Shimia isoporae: one gene and its partner. The protein of the gene in region 2 interacts with the protein of the main gene of each other region in a pairwise test. Links are inferred from orthologs where the notes say so. Each region holds a gene or a part of one and is shown on either strand. Other genes may lie near its edges.

Region 1 (7,976 bases), 1.0 Mb from region 2 along the record:
ACGCAGCCGAAAAACGCTTTGGTAAAACAGTACCAGCGTCTGTTCGAGTTGGAAGATGCGCAACTGACCTTTACCGACGACGCCCTGAGCGCAATCGCCAAGCGTGCGATTGAACGCAAGACCGGCGCGCGTGGTTTGCGGTCCATTCTGGAAGACATCCTTCTGGATACAATGTTCGAACTTCCCGGCATGGATAGTGTGACCGAGGTTGTGGTCAACGAAGAGGCCGTCACCAGTTCTGCGGCACCGCTTATGATCCACGGCGAAGGCGAAAAAGAGCCTGCTTCCGCAGGGTGATACAACAGAAATTCTGATGAGAAGGGCGTTCCAATGGGGCGCCCTTTTGGTTTGCGAGCATTGCAGCAGGCGGCGGCAGTCGCACAGGGTAATTGGAGCCGAAATAGCCGGGGGTGGTTGACCTTTTATTGTTGGCGCGAAAGGGTGCGCGCAAAGAATGATTGAGAAGGAATTCGCCATGTCTGTGCGCCACATTTCGACAGGATCCCCGTTTGAAGAAAAGATTGGCTACAGCCGCGCCGTGGTCGCAGATGGTTGGGTTTTTGTATCCGGAACAACAGGTTACGACTATGAGACCATGACGTTGCCAGAAGATGTAGTGGACCAGTGCCGCAACACATTGCAGACAATCGGCAATGCACTGGAAGAGGCAGGCAGCTCGCTCGATGATGTCGTACGGGTGAACTACATTTTGCCTGATGGCAAAGATTTCGAAAAATGCTGGCCGGTCACAAGCGCGGTCTTTGCCAAAGCAAAGCCGGCGGCGACCATGATCATCGCGGACCTCATGGAAGAGGCCATGAAGATTGAGATCGAAGTTACAGCACGCATTTCCGAGTGAGATATTGAGTCGTTCCACATCTCCTGAGCCAATGACACATACGCATGCCAACCTCGTTGGCAGCTTGTGGATGGTCGCGGGCATGGCCTTGTTTGCGATAGAGGATGCGCTCATCAAGGCTGCTGCGCAGGGTCTGCCGATGAGCCAAATTCTGGTGATCTTTGGGGCGGGAGGTGCAACGATTTTTGCCGGGCTCGCGAAGGCGCAAGGGCTGGCTCTGTTTCCTGAAGAAGCGAAGGCACCCGCAGTGCGGGTGCGTGTGTTCTTCGAGGTGTTCGGGCGGCTATTTTATTTTCTCGCTCTGGCGCTGACACCACTGTCGTCCGCGACCGTTATCTTGCAAGCCACGCCTTTGGTGGTCGTGGGGGCTGCGGCGTTGGTGTTTGGCGAAACCGTTGGTTGGCGCCGATGGGTTGCGATCGGCATCGGTCTGGCAGGCGTTGTAGTTATCGTGCGTCCAGGCGGAGACAGCTTCTCCGTGCTGTCGTTGCTGGCCGTGGCCGGGATGTTGGGATTCGCCGGCCGTGATCTGGCCAGTCGGGCAGCACCGGCCGGGTTGAGCACAATTTTGCTGGGACTCTACGGATTCTTGACGGTTATCGCGGCGGGCGGGTTTTACGCAATCTATGAACAACGTGCCTTTGTCTTGCCAGAAGGCAGCAGCGGTCTCGCGCTTGGCGCCGCAATCGTGACGGGGGTCTTTGCCTACACAGCCCTGATGAAGGCGATGCGGACCGGCGAAGTGTCTGCTGTTACGCCGTTCAGATATACGCGTTTGCTTTTTGGCGTGGCGCTTGGCGTGTTGGCGTTCGGAGAAAGCATCGACGGTGCCACGTGGCTTGGGTGTGGTCTGATCGTTTTGTCAGGGCTTTTTATCATGCTGCGCGGCAAGGTTGCGGCGCGCTAGGCCTTTGGCGGATCGCCTGAAACGCTGCGGGTAGAGATTGCCTACACACCGATGCGGGTTGCTGCGGCGAGGCCGCCAACAACCCTGTCGGAATGGGTCATACGTCCGGTTTTACACCGGGCCACGGGCCGTGCCGTAAGCTGTGCGCGCACAAATTCTCGCACGGAAGAGGCCGTCGCTTGCGTCACCTTGAGGCTGCATTTGGATTGCCACAGTTTCGGGGGCACGGATGAGAATTCTCAAGGCGATTTCGATGAAGCTGCGAGACTGGACCTTTGGCAGCAAATGGTCCATTAGAGGGAGGAACTTTGCGGAGGCACTCATGGGCATTCTGAACACCATCAACAGCGTACTGACCTGGTGGAACGGGGGAACCCTGAATACCATGCTTTACACCCGTCGTAAGGGTGTGAAAGTGGGAGAAGACGCCGCGGGGAATGTCTATTATCGCAATGCAGATGACAGCAAGCGATGGGTGATGTTCAACGGTGAGGTCGAAGCGAGTCGAATCGACGCGGACTGGCACGGTTGGCTGCATCACACTTTTAAGGATGTTCCCTCTGAGAAAACCTTGCCACACAAAGAATGGGAAAAGCCGCATCAGGAGAACCTGACAGGGTCGGCGGCTGCCTATGCGCCGGTAGGGTCTATTCGTGCTGCGGGCGCGCCAGAAGACCGGCGTGACTACGAGGCATGGAGCCCCGAGTAAACTTATGTCAGCGGTGCGCACAGAGGCTCTGGTCGGCGCGGCTGTTTTGGCTGCCGCGGCGAGTTTTTTGATCTATGCCAGCCAATTCGCAGGTAAGGGTTCTCGAGATGCCGGATACGCTCTGAGTGCGTCTTTCCGCTCGGTTGAGGGTGTCAGCGTAGGTACGGACGTTCGCTTGGCCGGTGTGAAAATCGGAACAGTGACCGACATCACGCTAGACCCGACGACGTTTCGCGCTTTGACTGAGTTCACCGTCGCCGGCGGTATTGATCTTCCGGATGACAGCGCAGTTGTTATCAGTTCAGAAGGGCTCTTGGGGGGCAATTTCGTTGAGATTCTACCCGGCGGATCGCCTTTCAACTTCGAGGAAGGCGACGAGATTGAGGACACGCAAAGCTCTGTAAGCCTTGTGTCGCTGTTGCTGAAATTTGTTAGTGGTGGGGACGAATGATGCGGGCACTGGTTTTTGCTCTGGCAATGATACCTGCGTCCGTTGCTGCGCAGGACGTGGTGATCGAAACACTGCCAATTGCGCCTTTGGAGTTTGAAACGCTGTCTCCGACACCGGAAGTTCTGGGAGATGTGTCCTCGGAGTCTGTTGTGGCCGCGACAGTTGCAGAAGGCGCGATGCTGCGGGGGCTGGATAAATTGACCGGTGAACGGGTCGATTTCGAATTGCAGAACGGGTATTCGACGTTTCTGGGCCCTTTAAGGGTGGACATGGCGCAATGCCGCCACCCGGCCGATAACGCCACTGGTGAGGCTTATGCCTATTTGACCGTGCTTGATCAGCGCGGTGAAGGAGACACGCTGTTTCAAGGCTGGATGATTGCCTCAAGTCCCGCGCTGATGGCCTTGGACCATGCCAGGTATGACGTCTGGGTTTTGCGCTGCAAGGTGTCCGCTAAGCCTCAGGATGAAAGCACTTCCGATGGGGAAGGGAGCGACTGAGCGGTGATGTCTGCGTTTTGTCGTACCGCCCACGTCAGCAGTTTGTGATAGTCCGCTCGAGGAATTTCTATCGCACCGAGTGAGGCCAGGTGGTCAGTGATGAACTGTGTGTCAAACAACGTGAAGCCGGATAGACGCAGGTGAGCTATCAAATAGGCCAGCGCTATCTTGGATCCATTGGTGCGGTTGGAAAACATGCTTTCGCCGAAAAATGCCCCACCCAGAACGACGCCGTAAACACCTCCAGCAAGGGTGTTGTCTTGCCAAACCTCTAGTGAGTGGGCCTTTCCCGTGGTGTGCAACGCCATGTAAAGGCTGTGGATTTCGCCACTGATCCATGTTTCTTCGCGATCCGCGCAGGCGTTCAAGACCCCTTCGAAATCCGCATCAAGCGTGATTGAGTAATCGGCGCGCCGGATGGCGCGGGCAAGGCTGCGGGAAATGTGGAAGGAGTCGAGTGGAAAGATGCCGCGCCGGATTGGATCAACCCAAAAAATATCTGGATCGTCTCGATGTTCCGACATGGGGAAGACCCCCATTGAATAGGCGCGCATCAACAGTTCGGGTGTCAGATCACCCATGACGCGCGCCCATTTATGCTTAGCCCTCGGCCATATTGGATTCGAGCCACTTCTCCAACCAGTGGATATTGTAATCCCCGGAGTGGATGTCGTCCTCTGCCAAAAGCGCTTCAAAGAGAGGCGTGGTTGTGTCGATGCCATCGATGATCAGCTCGCCCAATGCACGGTTCAGGCGGGCAAGAGCTTCTGCACGGTCCCGGCCATGAACGATGAGCTTGCCGATCAGGCTGTCATAGTAGGGTGGGATATTATACCCGTCATAAAGAGCACTATCCATTCGCACTCCCAAGCCGCCGGGAGCATGATAGTGTGTGATTTTGCCGGGACGGGGCGAGAAATCGGGCAGTTTCTCCGCGTTGATCCGTACTTCGATCGCGTGCCCGTTGATTTCCAAGTCATCCTGTCCGAATGACATCGGAAGGCCTTCTGAGACGCGGATTTGCTCGCGGACGAGATCCACACCAAAGATGGCTTCGGTAACTGGGTGTTCCACTTGTAGGCGGGTGTTCATTTCGATGAAGTAGAACTCGCCGTTCTCATAAAGGAACTCGATGGTACCCGCGCCGATGTAGTTGATCTTGGCGACCGCGTCCGCACACACTTTACCGATCTTGGCACGCTCTTCAGGCGTGATTGAGGGGCCTGGGGCTTCCTCGAAAACCTTCTGGTGGCGGCGCTGCAAAGAGCAGTCGCGTTCACCGAGGTGTACGGCTTTGCCTTTGCCGTCACCGAAGACCTGAATCTCGATATGGCGTGGCGTGGTGAGGTATTTCTCGATGTAGACCTCGTCGTTGCCAAAGGCAGCTTTGCCTTCGGCGCGCGCGGTCATGAATGCGCTTTCCATGTCGGCAGCCGTCGCCGCGACTTTCATTCCACGACCACCACCGCCGGCGGTTGCCTTGATGATGACCGGGTAGCCCATTTCTGCGCCCAGTTTCTTTGCCGCGTCGAGATCTGGCACCCCGCCGTCAGAGCCGGGCACACAGGGCACGCCTAGCTTGATCATGGTGTCCTTGGCCGTGATCTTGTCGCCCATGATGCGGATGTGTTCCGCTGTGGGGCCAATGAATGTCAGGCCATGGTCTTCGACCATTTGCACGAATTCGGCATTTTCACTGAGAAAGCCGTAGCCGGGGTGAATCGCTTGCGCGCCGGTGACTTCGCAGGCCGCGATGATTGCAGCCTTGTTCAGATAGCTTTCGGTGCCCGGTGCCGGTCCAATGCAGATAGCCTCGTCAGCCATGCGCACGTGCATGGCGTCTGAATCCGCAGTGGAGTGGACTGCAACCGTGGCAATGCCCATTTCGCGGGCCGCGCGGATCACGCGCAGCGCGATCTCTCCGCGGTTTGCGATCAGGATTTTCTCAAACATTGCAGGCCCTTATTCGATGATAACCAGCGGTGCGCCGTATTCAACGGTGTCGCCATCGCCAACCAGAATGCGAGTTACGGTGCCGGATTTCGGCGCCGGGATGTGGTTCATGGTTTTCATGGCCTCGACGATCAGCAGGGTGTCGCCTTCGGAGACAGACTGGCCGGCGGACACAAAGGTCGGGGCGCCGGGTTCGGCCTGAAGGTAAACAGTACCTACCATTGGCGACGTCACAGCGCCTGGGTGGCTGGCGGGATCTGCTTCCGCGGCGGGTGCCGCCGTGGCTTCCGCCGGTGCTGCAGCAGGCGCAGCCGGTGCTGGTGCGGCTGCAACGGGCGCTGCTGCTACGGCTACAGGCGCGGCCGCGACTTGGGTTTGGCGGCTGACGCGCACGTTCAGGCTGTCATCTTCGCCGTATTCACGCATGACCTCGAGTTCGGTCAGGTCGTTTTCGCGAAGCAGCTCTGCCAGAGCCTGAATGAAGGCGACGTCGGAATCGTGGTTTTTCTTGCTCATTGTCCGTTTTCTATCCTCTGCACGCGGTGCGCGGTTGAGTCTTTTTTGGTTTCCCCTAACGGGGCCTTATAGGTGAAAAGCTGCCCTTAGGAAAGCCGAACCGTCATGAGAAGTGCGAGCGGTAACGGCGTTCCGGCAGGCGTTAGGGCTAGAGCGGCATTCCGGAGAGTTTGGCAACGAGTTCCGCCAGTTTACGAGCCCCGAACTTTCGCAGAAGGCGGGCGCGATACTCTTCAACGGTGCGGTAACTCAGTTCGAGTTCCAGCCCGATTTCCTTCGATGTCAGACCTCGACACGTCAGTATCGCCACTTCGCGTTCGCGTTGCGTAAGCGAAACGATTGGCCGGTCCTCCGACAGGTCTGCAAACGACCATACTGACGTGCTGAACGGGTTTTCTGGGGTATCGGTGGTGGCCGCCTGACCGCGCACACGGCACCAGAATAACGAACCGTCGGCGCGCTTCATGACACGTTCGTCAGAATAGCGGCCGGTCTCTCGGATCGCGGTATATACCTTGGCTCCGATGGTCTGGAAATCTTCTTCGGAGGCATAGATTTCCGCGATTGGCAGGCCTTCGCAATCGGAAGGCGTGAGACCGAACATTTCGCCAAACCGTGGATTGGCGCGTCGAATAACACGGTTTTCCAAAAGAATCAGCCCAACTGGGGCATGTTCAAAGGCGAGGGTATTTTGGTCCATGAGGCCAGTTTTTGGCACAGGATTGCGCAGAGGGGAAGTTTTGTTGTGAGTCACAAAAAAGCCCGGCGCGGTGGCCGGGCTTCTGGATTCGCTTTGGCGAGACTTAATTGACAATAGTCGCCTCAGTCGCGGCGCGGAGTTCGTCCTCGGATACGCCTTCGGCACACTCTACGATTTCGAGCCCGCCCTCGACCACGTCAAGGACGCCGAGGTTGGTGATGATACGGTCCACTACACCTTTGCCAGTAAGGGGAAGGGTGCATTCCTTCAGCACCTTGGAGTCGCCGTGCTTGTTGGCGTGATCCATTACGACCACCACGCGGCCAACGCCAGCGACGAGATCCATTGCTCCGCCCATGCCTTTGACCAGCTTGCCCGGAATCATCCAGTTCGCGAGGTCGCCGTTTTCGGCCACTTCCATTGCACCGAGAATGGCCATGGCGATCTTGCCGCCACGGATCATCGCAAAGGACTGCGCACTGTCAAAGTAGGCGGTTTGAGGCAGTTCGGTAATTGTCTGCTTGCCCGCGTTGATCAGGTCGGGGTCTTCCTCTCCTTCGTAGGGGAAGGGACCCATGCCCAGCATGCCGTTCTCTGACTGAAGAGTCACTTCGACGCCCTCAGGGATGTAGTTGGAAACGAGCGTCGGGATTCCGATGCCAAGGTTCACATACCAACCATCCTGGAGTTCCTGTGCGGCGCGAGCCGCCATTTGATTGCGATCCCAAGCCATTGTTACGCCTCCTTCTGGCGCACAGTGCGCTGTTCGATACGTTTTTCGTGTTCACCCTGAACAAGGCGATGCACATAGATACCGGGCAAATGGATACTGTCGGGGTCCAAAGAGCCTGTGGGCACAATTTCCTCGACCTCTGCGATACAGATTTTGCCGCATGTAGCCGCCGGTGCGTTGAAGTTCCGCGCGGTCTTGCGGAATACGAGGTTGCCGGTTTCGTCGGCTTTCCACGCCTTAACGATGGCCAGATCGGCAAAGATACCTTCTTCCATGATGTAGTCTTCCATCGCGCCGTCAGGGCCAGTCGGGAATTGCTTCTCCATTTTGCCGTCGGCGATCACGGTGCCGACACCAGTTTTGGTGAAGAAGCCGGGTATACCGGCGCCGCCGGCGCGCATGCGTTCAGCCAACGTGCCTTGCGGGTTGAACTCAAGCTCGAGTTCGCCAGAGAGATACTGACGCATGAACTCCGCGTTCTCACCCACATAGGAGCTGATCATCTTTTTGACCTGCTTGGTCTGCAAAAGGATGCCGATCCCAAAGTCGTCAACGCCCGCATTGTTAGAGGCAAACGTTAAGTCTTTTACACCGCTGTCTTTGATGGCGTCGAGCAATAGCTCGGGAATGCCGCAGAGGCCGAAGCCG
Region 2 (6,295 bases):
TACATTTCACGCTTACCGCGGGACCCTCGAAGGATGGCGCGCCCACTTTCAAAACCTCGCCACTGAAAAAGGTGTCACCGACATCGTTCTTTACGGCGATGTCCGCCCGATTCACGCGCAGGCGATCGAGATCGCCCGAGAAATGGGTTTGTGTGTTCATGTCTTCGAGGAGGGCTATTTGCGCCCTTATTGGGTGACCTACGAGCGTGGCGGATCAAATGGCCACTCTCGACTGATGTCGATGGACATCGCACAAATGACAAAAGCGCTGGAAGGGGCGGACCTCGACACGCCGATGCCACCTGCGCATTGGGGCGATATGCGGCAACACGTCTTTTATGGCGCCCTCTACCACTTCTTTGTGATGTTCGCGAATTGGCGTTACCGGAACTTCCGCCCGCACCGCTCGCTGACGGTGGCAGAAGAGTTTGCCCTCTACATCAAACGACTTGTGCTGATGCCTTTCCAAGCGATTGAACGCCGTTTCGCGACGCTGCGCATTCGGTTCGGCGGCTTCCCCTACCATCTGGCGCTATTGCAACTTGAACATGACAGCAGCTTCCAGAAACACTCGCCATTCGACAGCATGACGGATTTTCTCGCTCTGCTGGTTGAGAATTTTGCGGCGGGAGCCCCCAAGCATCACCACCTTGTTTTCAAAGCGCACCCACTGGAGGATGGTCGGGCTCCCTTGCGCAAAGAGATCAAACGCCTGGCAAAACAACACGGTATTTCCAATCGCGTTCATTGGGTCAGGGGAGGCAAACTTGCCCAGCTTCTGAATGACGCCCGCACTGCGGTAACCGTCAATTCCACAGCCGCACAGCAGGTGCTTTGGCGCGGGATTCCGCTCAAGGTATTCGGCGACGCCGTCTACAACCAACCAGAATTCGTCAGCACGCAACCGCTTCCGGAGTTTTTCGCAGGCGCGACCCGTCCGGACAACCAAGCCTACAAAATCTACCGCCGCTTCCTATTGGAAACCAGCCAAGTGCCCGGCGGCTTTTATTCCTCCGCAGGCCGCCGCCAACTGATGCGACAAGTGGTTGATATGATGCTTTCGCCCCACGATCCTTACGAAGCCCTTGAGGCCGGCACAGCGGCACCAAGGCAACAGTTGCGACTGGTGACCTGACCGACACAAGGTCTAGCGCTGGATTTTTGGTTTGGATTCCGCTAAGTTGCGGTCAAAACCTGAGGCAGAACAATAACAGGTCGAGGAGACCGAGCAGTGAAATCCATCCAAAATCGTTGGGTGAAGTGCGCCTGTGCGCTGGCCATATCTTGCTCAGTGGCCAGCTGTACTCTCGTGCCACGATCCGGACCCAGCAAACGCGAAATTTACGCCGGATCCGTCCAGCAAGAGGGCGACGCCTTTATCGTTGCGGTAAACGACCGTGTGACGCGCGCAACAGCGGTTGTCCCGGCCCTTGGCTTCTCAGACGGGTTCAAAAACGCCGGACAGCTCGGATCAGACACGATCCGCCCGGGCGACATTCTCTCGCTAACGATCTGGGAGAACGTCGACAAACCGCTTTTGGGACCGGAAGGTCAAGTTGCTGCGATCCTTGAAGAAGTTCAGGTCGATGGCTCCGGATTTATCTTTGTGCCTTATGCGGGTCGTATTCGCGCCGCAGGGAACACTCCCGAGGGCATCCGTCGCATCATTTCTTCCAAGCTCGAAGAACAGACCCCCGATCCACAAGTCGAGGTGCGCCGTGCTGCCGGTGATGGCGCCACGGTTTCCTTGGTCGGAACGGTGGGTGCGCAAGGCGTCTACCCTATCGAACGCCCGACACGAACACTTTCCACAATGCTCGCTCATGCGGGTGGCGTAACGATTGTTCCTGAAATCGCGCAGATCACCGTTCTGCGTGGAAGCACATCCGGCAAGATCTGGTTTCAGGACCTCTACGAAAATCCCCAACTCGACATCGCCCTGCGTGGGGGTGACCGCATTTTGGTTGAAGAGGACACCCGCGCATTTACTGCTTTGGGCGCCACCGGCACCCAAAGTCGTGTGAATTTCTTTTCCAGAGACCTCTCCGCAATCGAAGCGCTGGCGCAAGTCGGCGGTCTGTTGCCAACATCAAGTGATCCCACCGGCGTGTTTGTCTTCCGAAACGAAGCAGAGCCTGTTGCCAATCAGGTTCTCGGTCGTGGCGACTTAAGTGGCGCGCAGCGTATGGTCTATGTGCTCGATCTCACGCAGCCGAACGGAATGTTCATGGCTCGCGATTTCGTGGTACGCGACGGCGACACGCTCTATGTGACCGAGGCGCCGATCACCACTTGGAACAAAACCATCGCTTCGATCACTGGCACACTCACCTCGGCGGATACGCTGTTGGCTGTGGGCGGACTTGGCACAGGTGGATAAAGGCCACAACGAGAATGAACTCCAAGCCGCCGGGGCCAACGACCCCCGGCGGCTTTTTGCATTCAACGGCGGGTTCTTTCAGCAAAAACGGCTGCGCCGCATCATCGAGCTGGCAGGCTACGAGCTGAAATTCGGCAAACCTGACGAAGACGACCTTATCGCCATCTGGGGACAAAGCCCGACCAGCCATCGCGGCGAAGCCGTATCAGATCGCACCGGCGCAAACTGTCTTTATTTCGAGGACGCGCTTTTGCGGTCCCTACATCCCGGTCGCGTAAAAAAAGAGCCCCCTGTCGGTCTAATGATAGACGCCAAGGCACCCCATTTTGATCCATCAACACCGTCTGATCTCGAAAGGTTGCTTGCGAACCACCCTCTTGATGACACCGCGCTTTTGAACCGTGCACGCGGAGCAATAGAACGCATCAAAGAAGCCCATCTCACAAAATACTGCGCGGTTGAAACCGATCAGGACATCCCCGCGCCCGGATATGTTCTGGTGATCGACCAGACCCGCGGAGACGCATCAGTGACCGCATCAGCCCCTGGCGACGGCATCGCCGAGAGCCGTTTCCGGGAGATGCTGATCATGGCGCAGGAAGAACACCCCGGGTGCCCGGTCCTGATCAAAACCCATCCGGAAACGCAACATGGCGCGCGTTCGGGATACTTCGGACCTGATGATGAAACCGACCGAGTTTCACTTTATTCGGAACCGGTCAGCCCATGGCAGCTGTTTGAAGGTGCCGTCGGCGTATACACTTTCTCTTCCCAGTTGGGCTTCGAAGCCATTTTTGCTGGCCACAAACCACGCGTTTTTGGTCAGCCTTTCTACATCGGCTGGGGCCTTACATCGGACGAATACCCCCTCCCCCGCCGTCATCGCCAACTGACGCGCGCGCAACTTTTTGCCGCCGCGATGATCCTATATCCCACATGGTATGATCCTTACGGTGACCAATTGTGCGAGCTCGAGGATGCTATCGAGCAACTCGCCGCACAGGCCCGCACCTGGCGGGAAGACCGACATGGATGGACCGCACACGGTATGCGGCTTTGGAAGCGAAAACCCCTGCAAAGTTTCTTTGGCTCGGAAAAGTCGCCGGTATTCAACCGTCAGCGCGATGACCGCCCGGCCATGGTTTGGGCAAGCAAGGCAGGTCCCGAAGGTGCACTTCGTGTCGAAGACGGTTTCCTGCGCTCCCGTGGTCTCGGAGCTGAACTCGTTCCGCCACTGTCGCTGGTATGTGACGATCTTGGTATCTACTACGATCCATCCGGTGAAAGCCGACTGGAGCGTTTGATCGCGAAGCGCGCCACTCTTCGCCCTGATCAGGACCTCAGAGCCGATCGGCTGATCCAGTCTTTGCGTGACCTAGGCTTGAGCAAATATAATCTAGGTGGTGACACACCAGACCTTCCGGCGGGGCGACGCATACTCGTTCCCGGACAGGTCGAAGATGATGCTTCGATCGTTGCCGGTACTTCCGCAATCAGAACAAATCTCGATCTCCTGCAGGCCACGCGCGCTGCAAATCCGGACGCGGTAATTCTTTACAAACCTCATCCGGACGTGGAGGCAGGCCTGCGTGCGGGCGCCATCGAGCAGGACATTGCGGACATGACATTGCCAAACACAGACATGGCGTCACTTCTCGAGAAAATCGACGAAGTCTGGACGATGACATCCCTGTCCGGCTTTGAAGCCCTCATTCGCGGCAAGAAAGTAACCACTTTCGGAGCACCTTTTTACGCCGGTTGGGGCCTGACAACAGATTTGGGCGACGTGCCAGCCCGACGCATAGCGGAACCAAGCCTGCAAGGGTTGGTGCACGCAACGCTGATAGATTACCCGCGCTACAGAGATCCGATAACGGGCCTCCCTTGCGCGGTTGAGGTGGCCCTAGAACGCCTTTCTACCGGTGAAATCCCTCACCCCGGCTGGTCAAACAGAACTCTGTCCAAACTTCAGGGGCTTTTGGCGAGCTATAGCTGGATCTGGCGCTAACCTGCTTAGTGCGGCTCGATCCGATGCCACACCGACATGACGTCTCGCCCGACAGATCGCTGGGACACAAGGTCAAACCTAGGGGCTTCCGCCAATCGCTCAACGCCCATCGCGCCGATTGCGGGGTATCCCTCTGCGCCCAACACCATACCCGCGTTGAATGTGATGAGTTCGTCCACAACGTCCGCAGACAACAAAGACGCGGCCAGCGCACCGCCGCCCTCACAAAAGACGCGTGTCAGTCCCTTTGCGCCAAGGGCTTGCAACAATGACACAGGGGAAATCTGCGCCCCGTGAAGGTCGCAGGGCAGCAACTCCGCTCCGAGATCTTCCCAAGCCTTCAGTAGGTTAGCGTCGGCGTCTGCACCGTGAGCAATCCACACCGGGGTTTCTCGTGCCGTGCGCGCCAGAGTACCCATAAACGGCAGATCCAGTCGCCGCGATACCACCACGCGCACAGGCTGACGCTCCCCCCCCAGTTCCCGAACGGTCAGAGACGGGTCATCAGCGCGCGCCGTCCCTCCGCCGACCATGACCGCGTCATGTCGCATCCGCATCGCATGGACTTCGCGGCGCGCCTCAGGCCCCGTGATCCACTTACTTTCTCCGGTCGCGGTCGCTATCGCTCCGTCCAGTGTGCTTGCCAGTTTCAGAGTTAGAAACGGCCGCCCTAGATCGGTTTTCAGGAAGAACCCCTGCAGATCGCGAGCCGCCTCATCCGCCATCACGCCGGTTTCAACTTCGATCCCCGCGTCGCGCAACATGGCCAGACCGCGTCCCGAAACACGGGCATCGCTGTCCTCAACCGCGACCACGACTCGCGAGACTTGAGCGGCAATGAGAGCTTCTGCGCAGGGTGGCGTTTGTCCATGGTGCGCACAAGGCTCCAGAGTGACATAGACCGTTGCACCACGGGCGGCATCACCCGCCTGCGAAAGAGCCACTGGTTCCGCATGAGGACGCCCGCCCGGCTGCGTCCAGCCACGCCCCACAACGCGGCCATCTTTCACAATGACGCATCCCACTGCGGGGTTGGGCCAGCACTGCCCCTGCCCGCGTCGCCCCAAAGACAACGCGAGCCGCATATACCGATTGTCGGACAAAATTACTCCTCAGGCTGAGTATCCGGACGCAACTCTGAGACGAATTTATCAAAATCATCCGCAGCCTGAAAGTTCTTGTATACGCTGGCGAAGCGCACGTAGGCGACCGTATCGATCCGCGCCAACGCTTCCATGACGATCTCGCCGATCTTATGGCTTTGAATGTCTGTCTCGCCCATACTTTCAAGCCGGCGCACGATGCCGCTGATCATCTGGTCAATGCGTTCTGGTTCCACAGGGCGCTTCTGCATAGAAATCCGAATAGAGCGCTCGAGCTTGTCGCGATCGAAGTCTTCGCGGCGACCATTGGACTTAACCACCACCAAATCGCGCAACTGAACCCGCTCGTAGGTTGTGAATCTGCCTCCACAAGCCGGGCAAAAGCGCCGCCGCCGGATCGAAACGTGATCCTCAGCAGGGCGCGAGTCTTTAACCTGTGTGTCGATATTTCCGCAAAACGGACAGCGCATGGGCCTTCCCTTCGTTCGTCTGCTCTTTGATACCGCCAAGTATCGCCTGTGTTGGGGTTTTTCCCCAGTTATCCACAGGCACTATAGGGCAGCTACAATTCTTTGGGTAGAGGCAAATATGCGCCCCAAGATAGGCGCCAGTATTCGTATAGAGGGAAAAATTTCGAAGTATTCCCCTGTTACAATTTTCCCCGCCGCACCTATATCAATTTCAAAGGCCTCTCCAAGCCTCCAATTCATGCAGAAACGCCGTCACAGTCGCGATGTGACGGTGTTTTATTTTGCGTTTTGGCGAAGTGGCGTCAGAAAAGCGCCGCGCCCATTTGATCAATCA

What was found.
Region 1: the proteins of ribD (region 2) and accC interact in binary tests that used the Escherichia coli proteins (3 or more experiments, as listed by UniProt). The link is inferred for Shimia isoporae from one-to-one orthologs.

What each region holds. Positions count from the first base shown.
Region 1 is NZ_SMGR01000001.1:956,764-964,739, forward strand. The notes cover bases 3,204-6,025. They hold accC (acetyl-CoA carboxylase biotin carboxylase subunit), read right to left. Parts: upstream 5,380-6,025; coding sequence 4,027-5,379; downstream 3,204-4,026. Other genes in these bases: BXY66_RS04715 (DUF2155 domain-containing protein), read left to right, coding at 3,204-3,426; aat (leucyl/phenylalanyl-tRNA--protein transferase), read right to left, coding at 3,387-4,007; accB (acetyl-CoA carboxylase biotin carboxyl carrier protein), read right to left, coding at 5,389-5,895. In the rest of the region: ATP-dependent Clp protease ATP-binding subunit ClpX, read left to right, coding at 1-297; BXY66_RS04695 (RidA family protein), read left to right, coding at 476-859; BXY66_RS04700 (DMT family transporter), read left to right, coding at 891-1,766; BXY66_RS04705 (NADH:ubiquinone oxidoreductase subunit NDUFA12), read left to right, coding at 2,089-2,475; outer membrane lipid asymmetry maintenance protein MlaD, read left to right, coding at 2,480-2,926; more of BXY66_RS04715, read left to right, coding at 2,923-3,203; BXY66_RS04735 (LuxR C-terminal-related transcriptional regulator), read right to left, coding at 6,044-6,595; BXY66_RS04740 (CoA transferase subunit B), read right to left, coding at 6,699-7,328; BXY66_RS04745 (CoA transferase subunit A), read right to left, coding at 7,331-7,976. UniProt on the Escherichia coli protein: This protein is a component of the acetyl coenzyme A carboxylase complex; first, biotin carboxylase catalyzes the carboxylation of the carrier protein and then the transcarboxylase transfers the carboxyl group to form malonyl-CoA.
Region 2 is NZ_SMGR01000001.1:1,968,634-1,974,928, forward strand. The notes cover bases 3,434-6,235. They hold ribD (bifunctional diaminohydroxyphosphoribosylaminopyrimidine deaminase/5-amino-6-(5-phosphoribosylamino)uracil reductase RibD), read right to left. Parts: upstream 5,474-6,235; coding sequence 4,394-5,473; downstream 3,434-4,393. Other genes in these bases: BXY66_RS09685 (capsular polysaccharide biosynthesis protein), read left to right, coding at 3,434-4,388; nrdR (transcriptional regulator NrdR), read right to left, coding at 5,494-5,961. In the rest of the region: BXY66_RS09675 (capsule biosynthesis protein), read left to right, coding at 1-1,135; BXY66_RS09680 (polysaccharide biosynthesis/export family protein), read left to right, coding at 1,232-2,380; more of BXY66_RS09685, read left to right, coding at 2,373-3,433; BXY66_RS09700 (HlyU family transcriptional regulator), read right to left, coding at 6,264-6,295. UniProt on the Escherichia coli protein: Converts 2,5-diamino-6-(ribosylamino)-4(3h)-pyrimidinone 5'-phosphate into 5-amino-6-(ribosylamino)-2,4(1h,3h)-pyrimidinedione 5'-phosphate.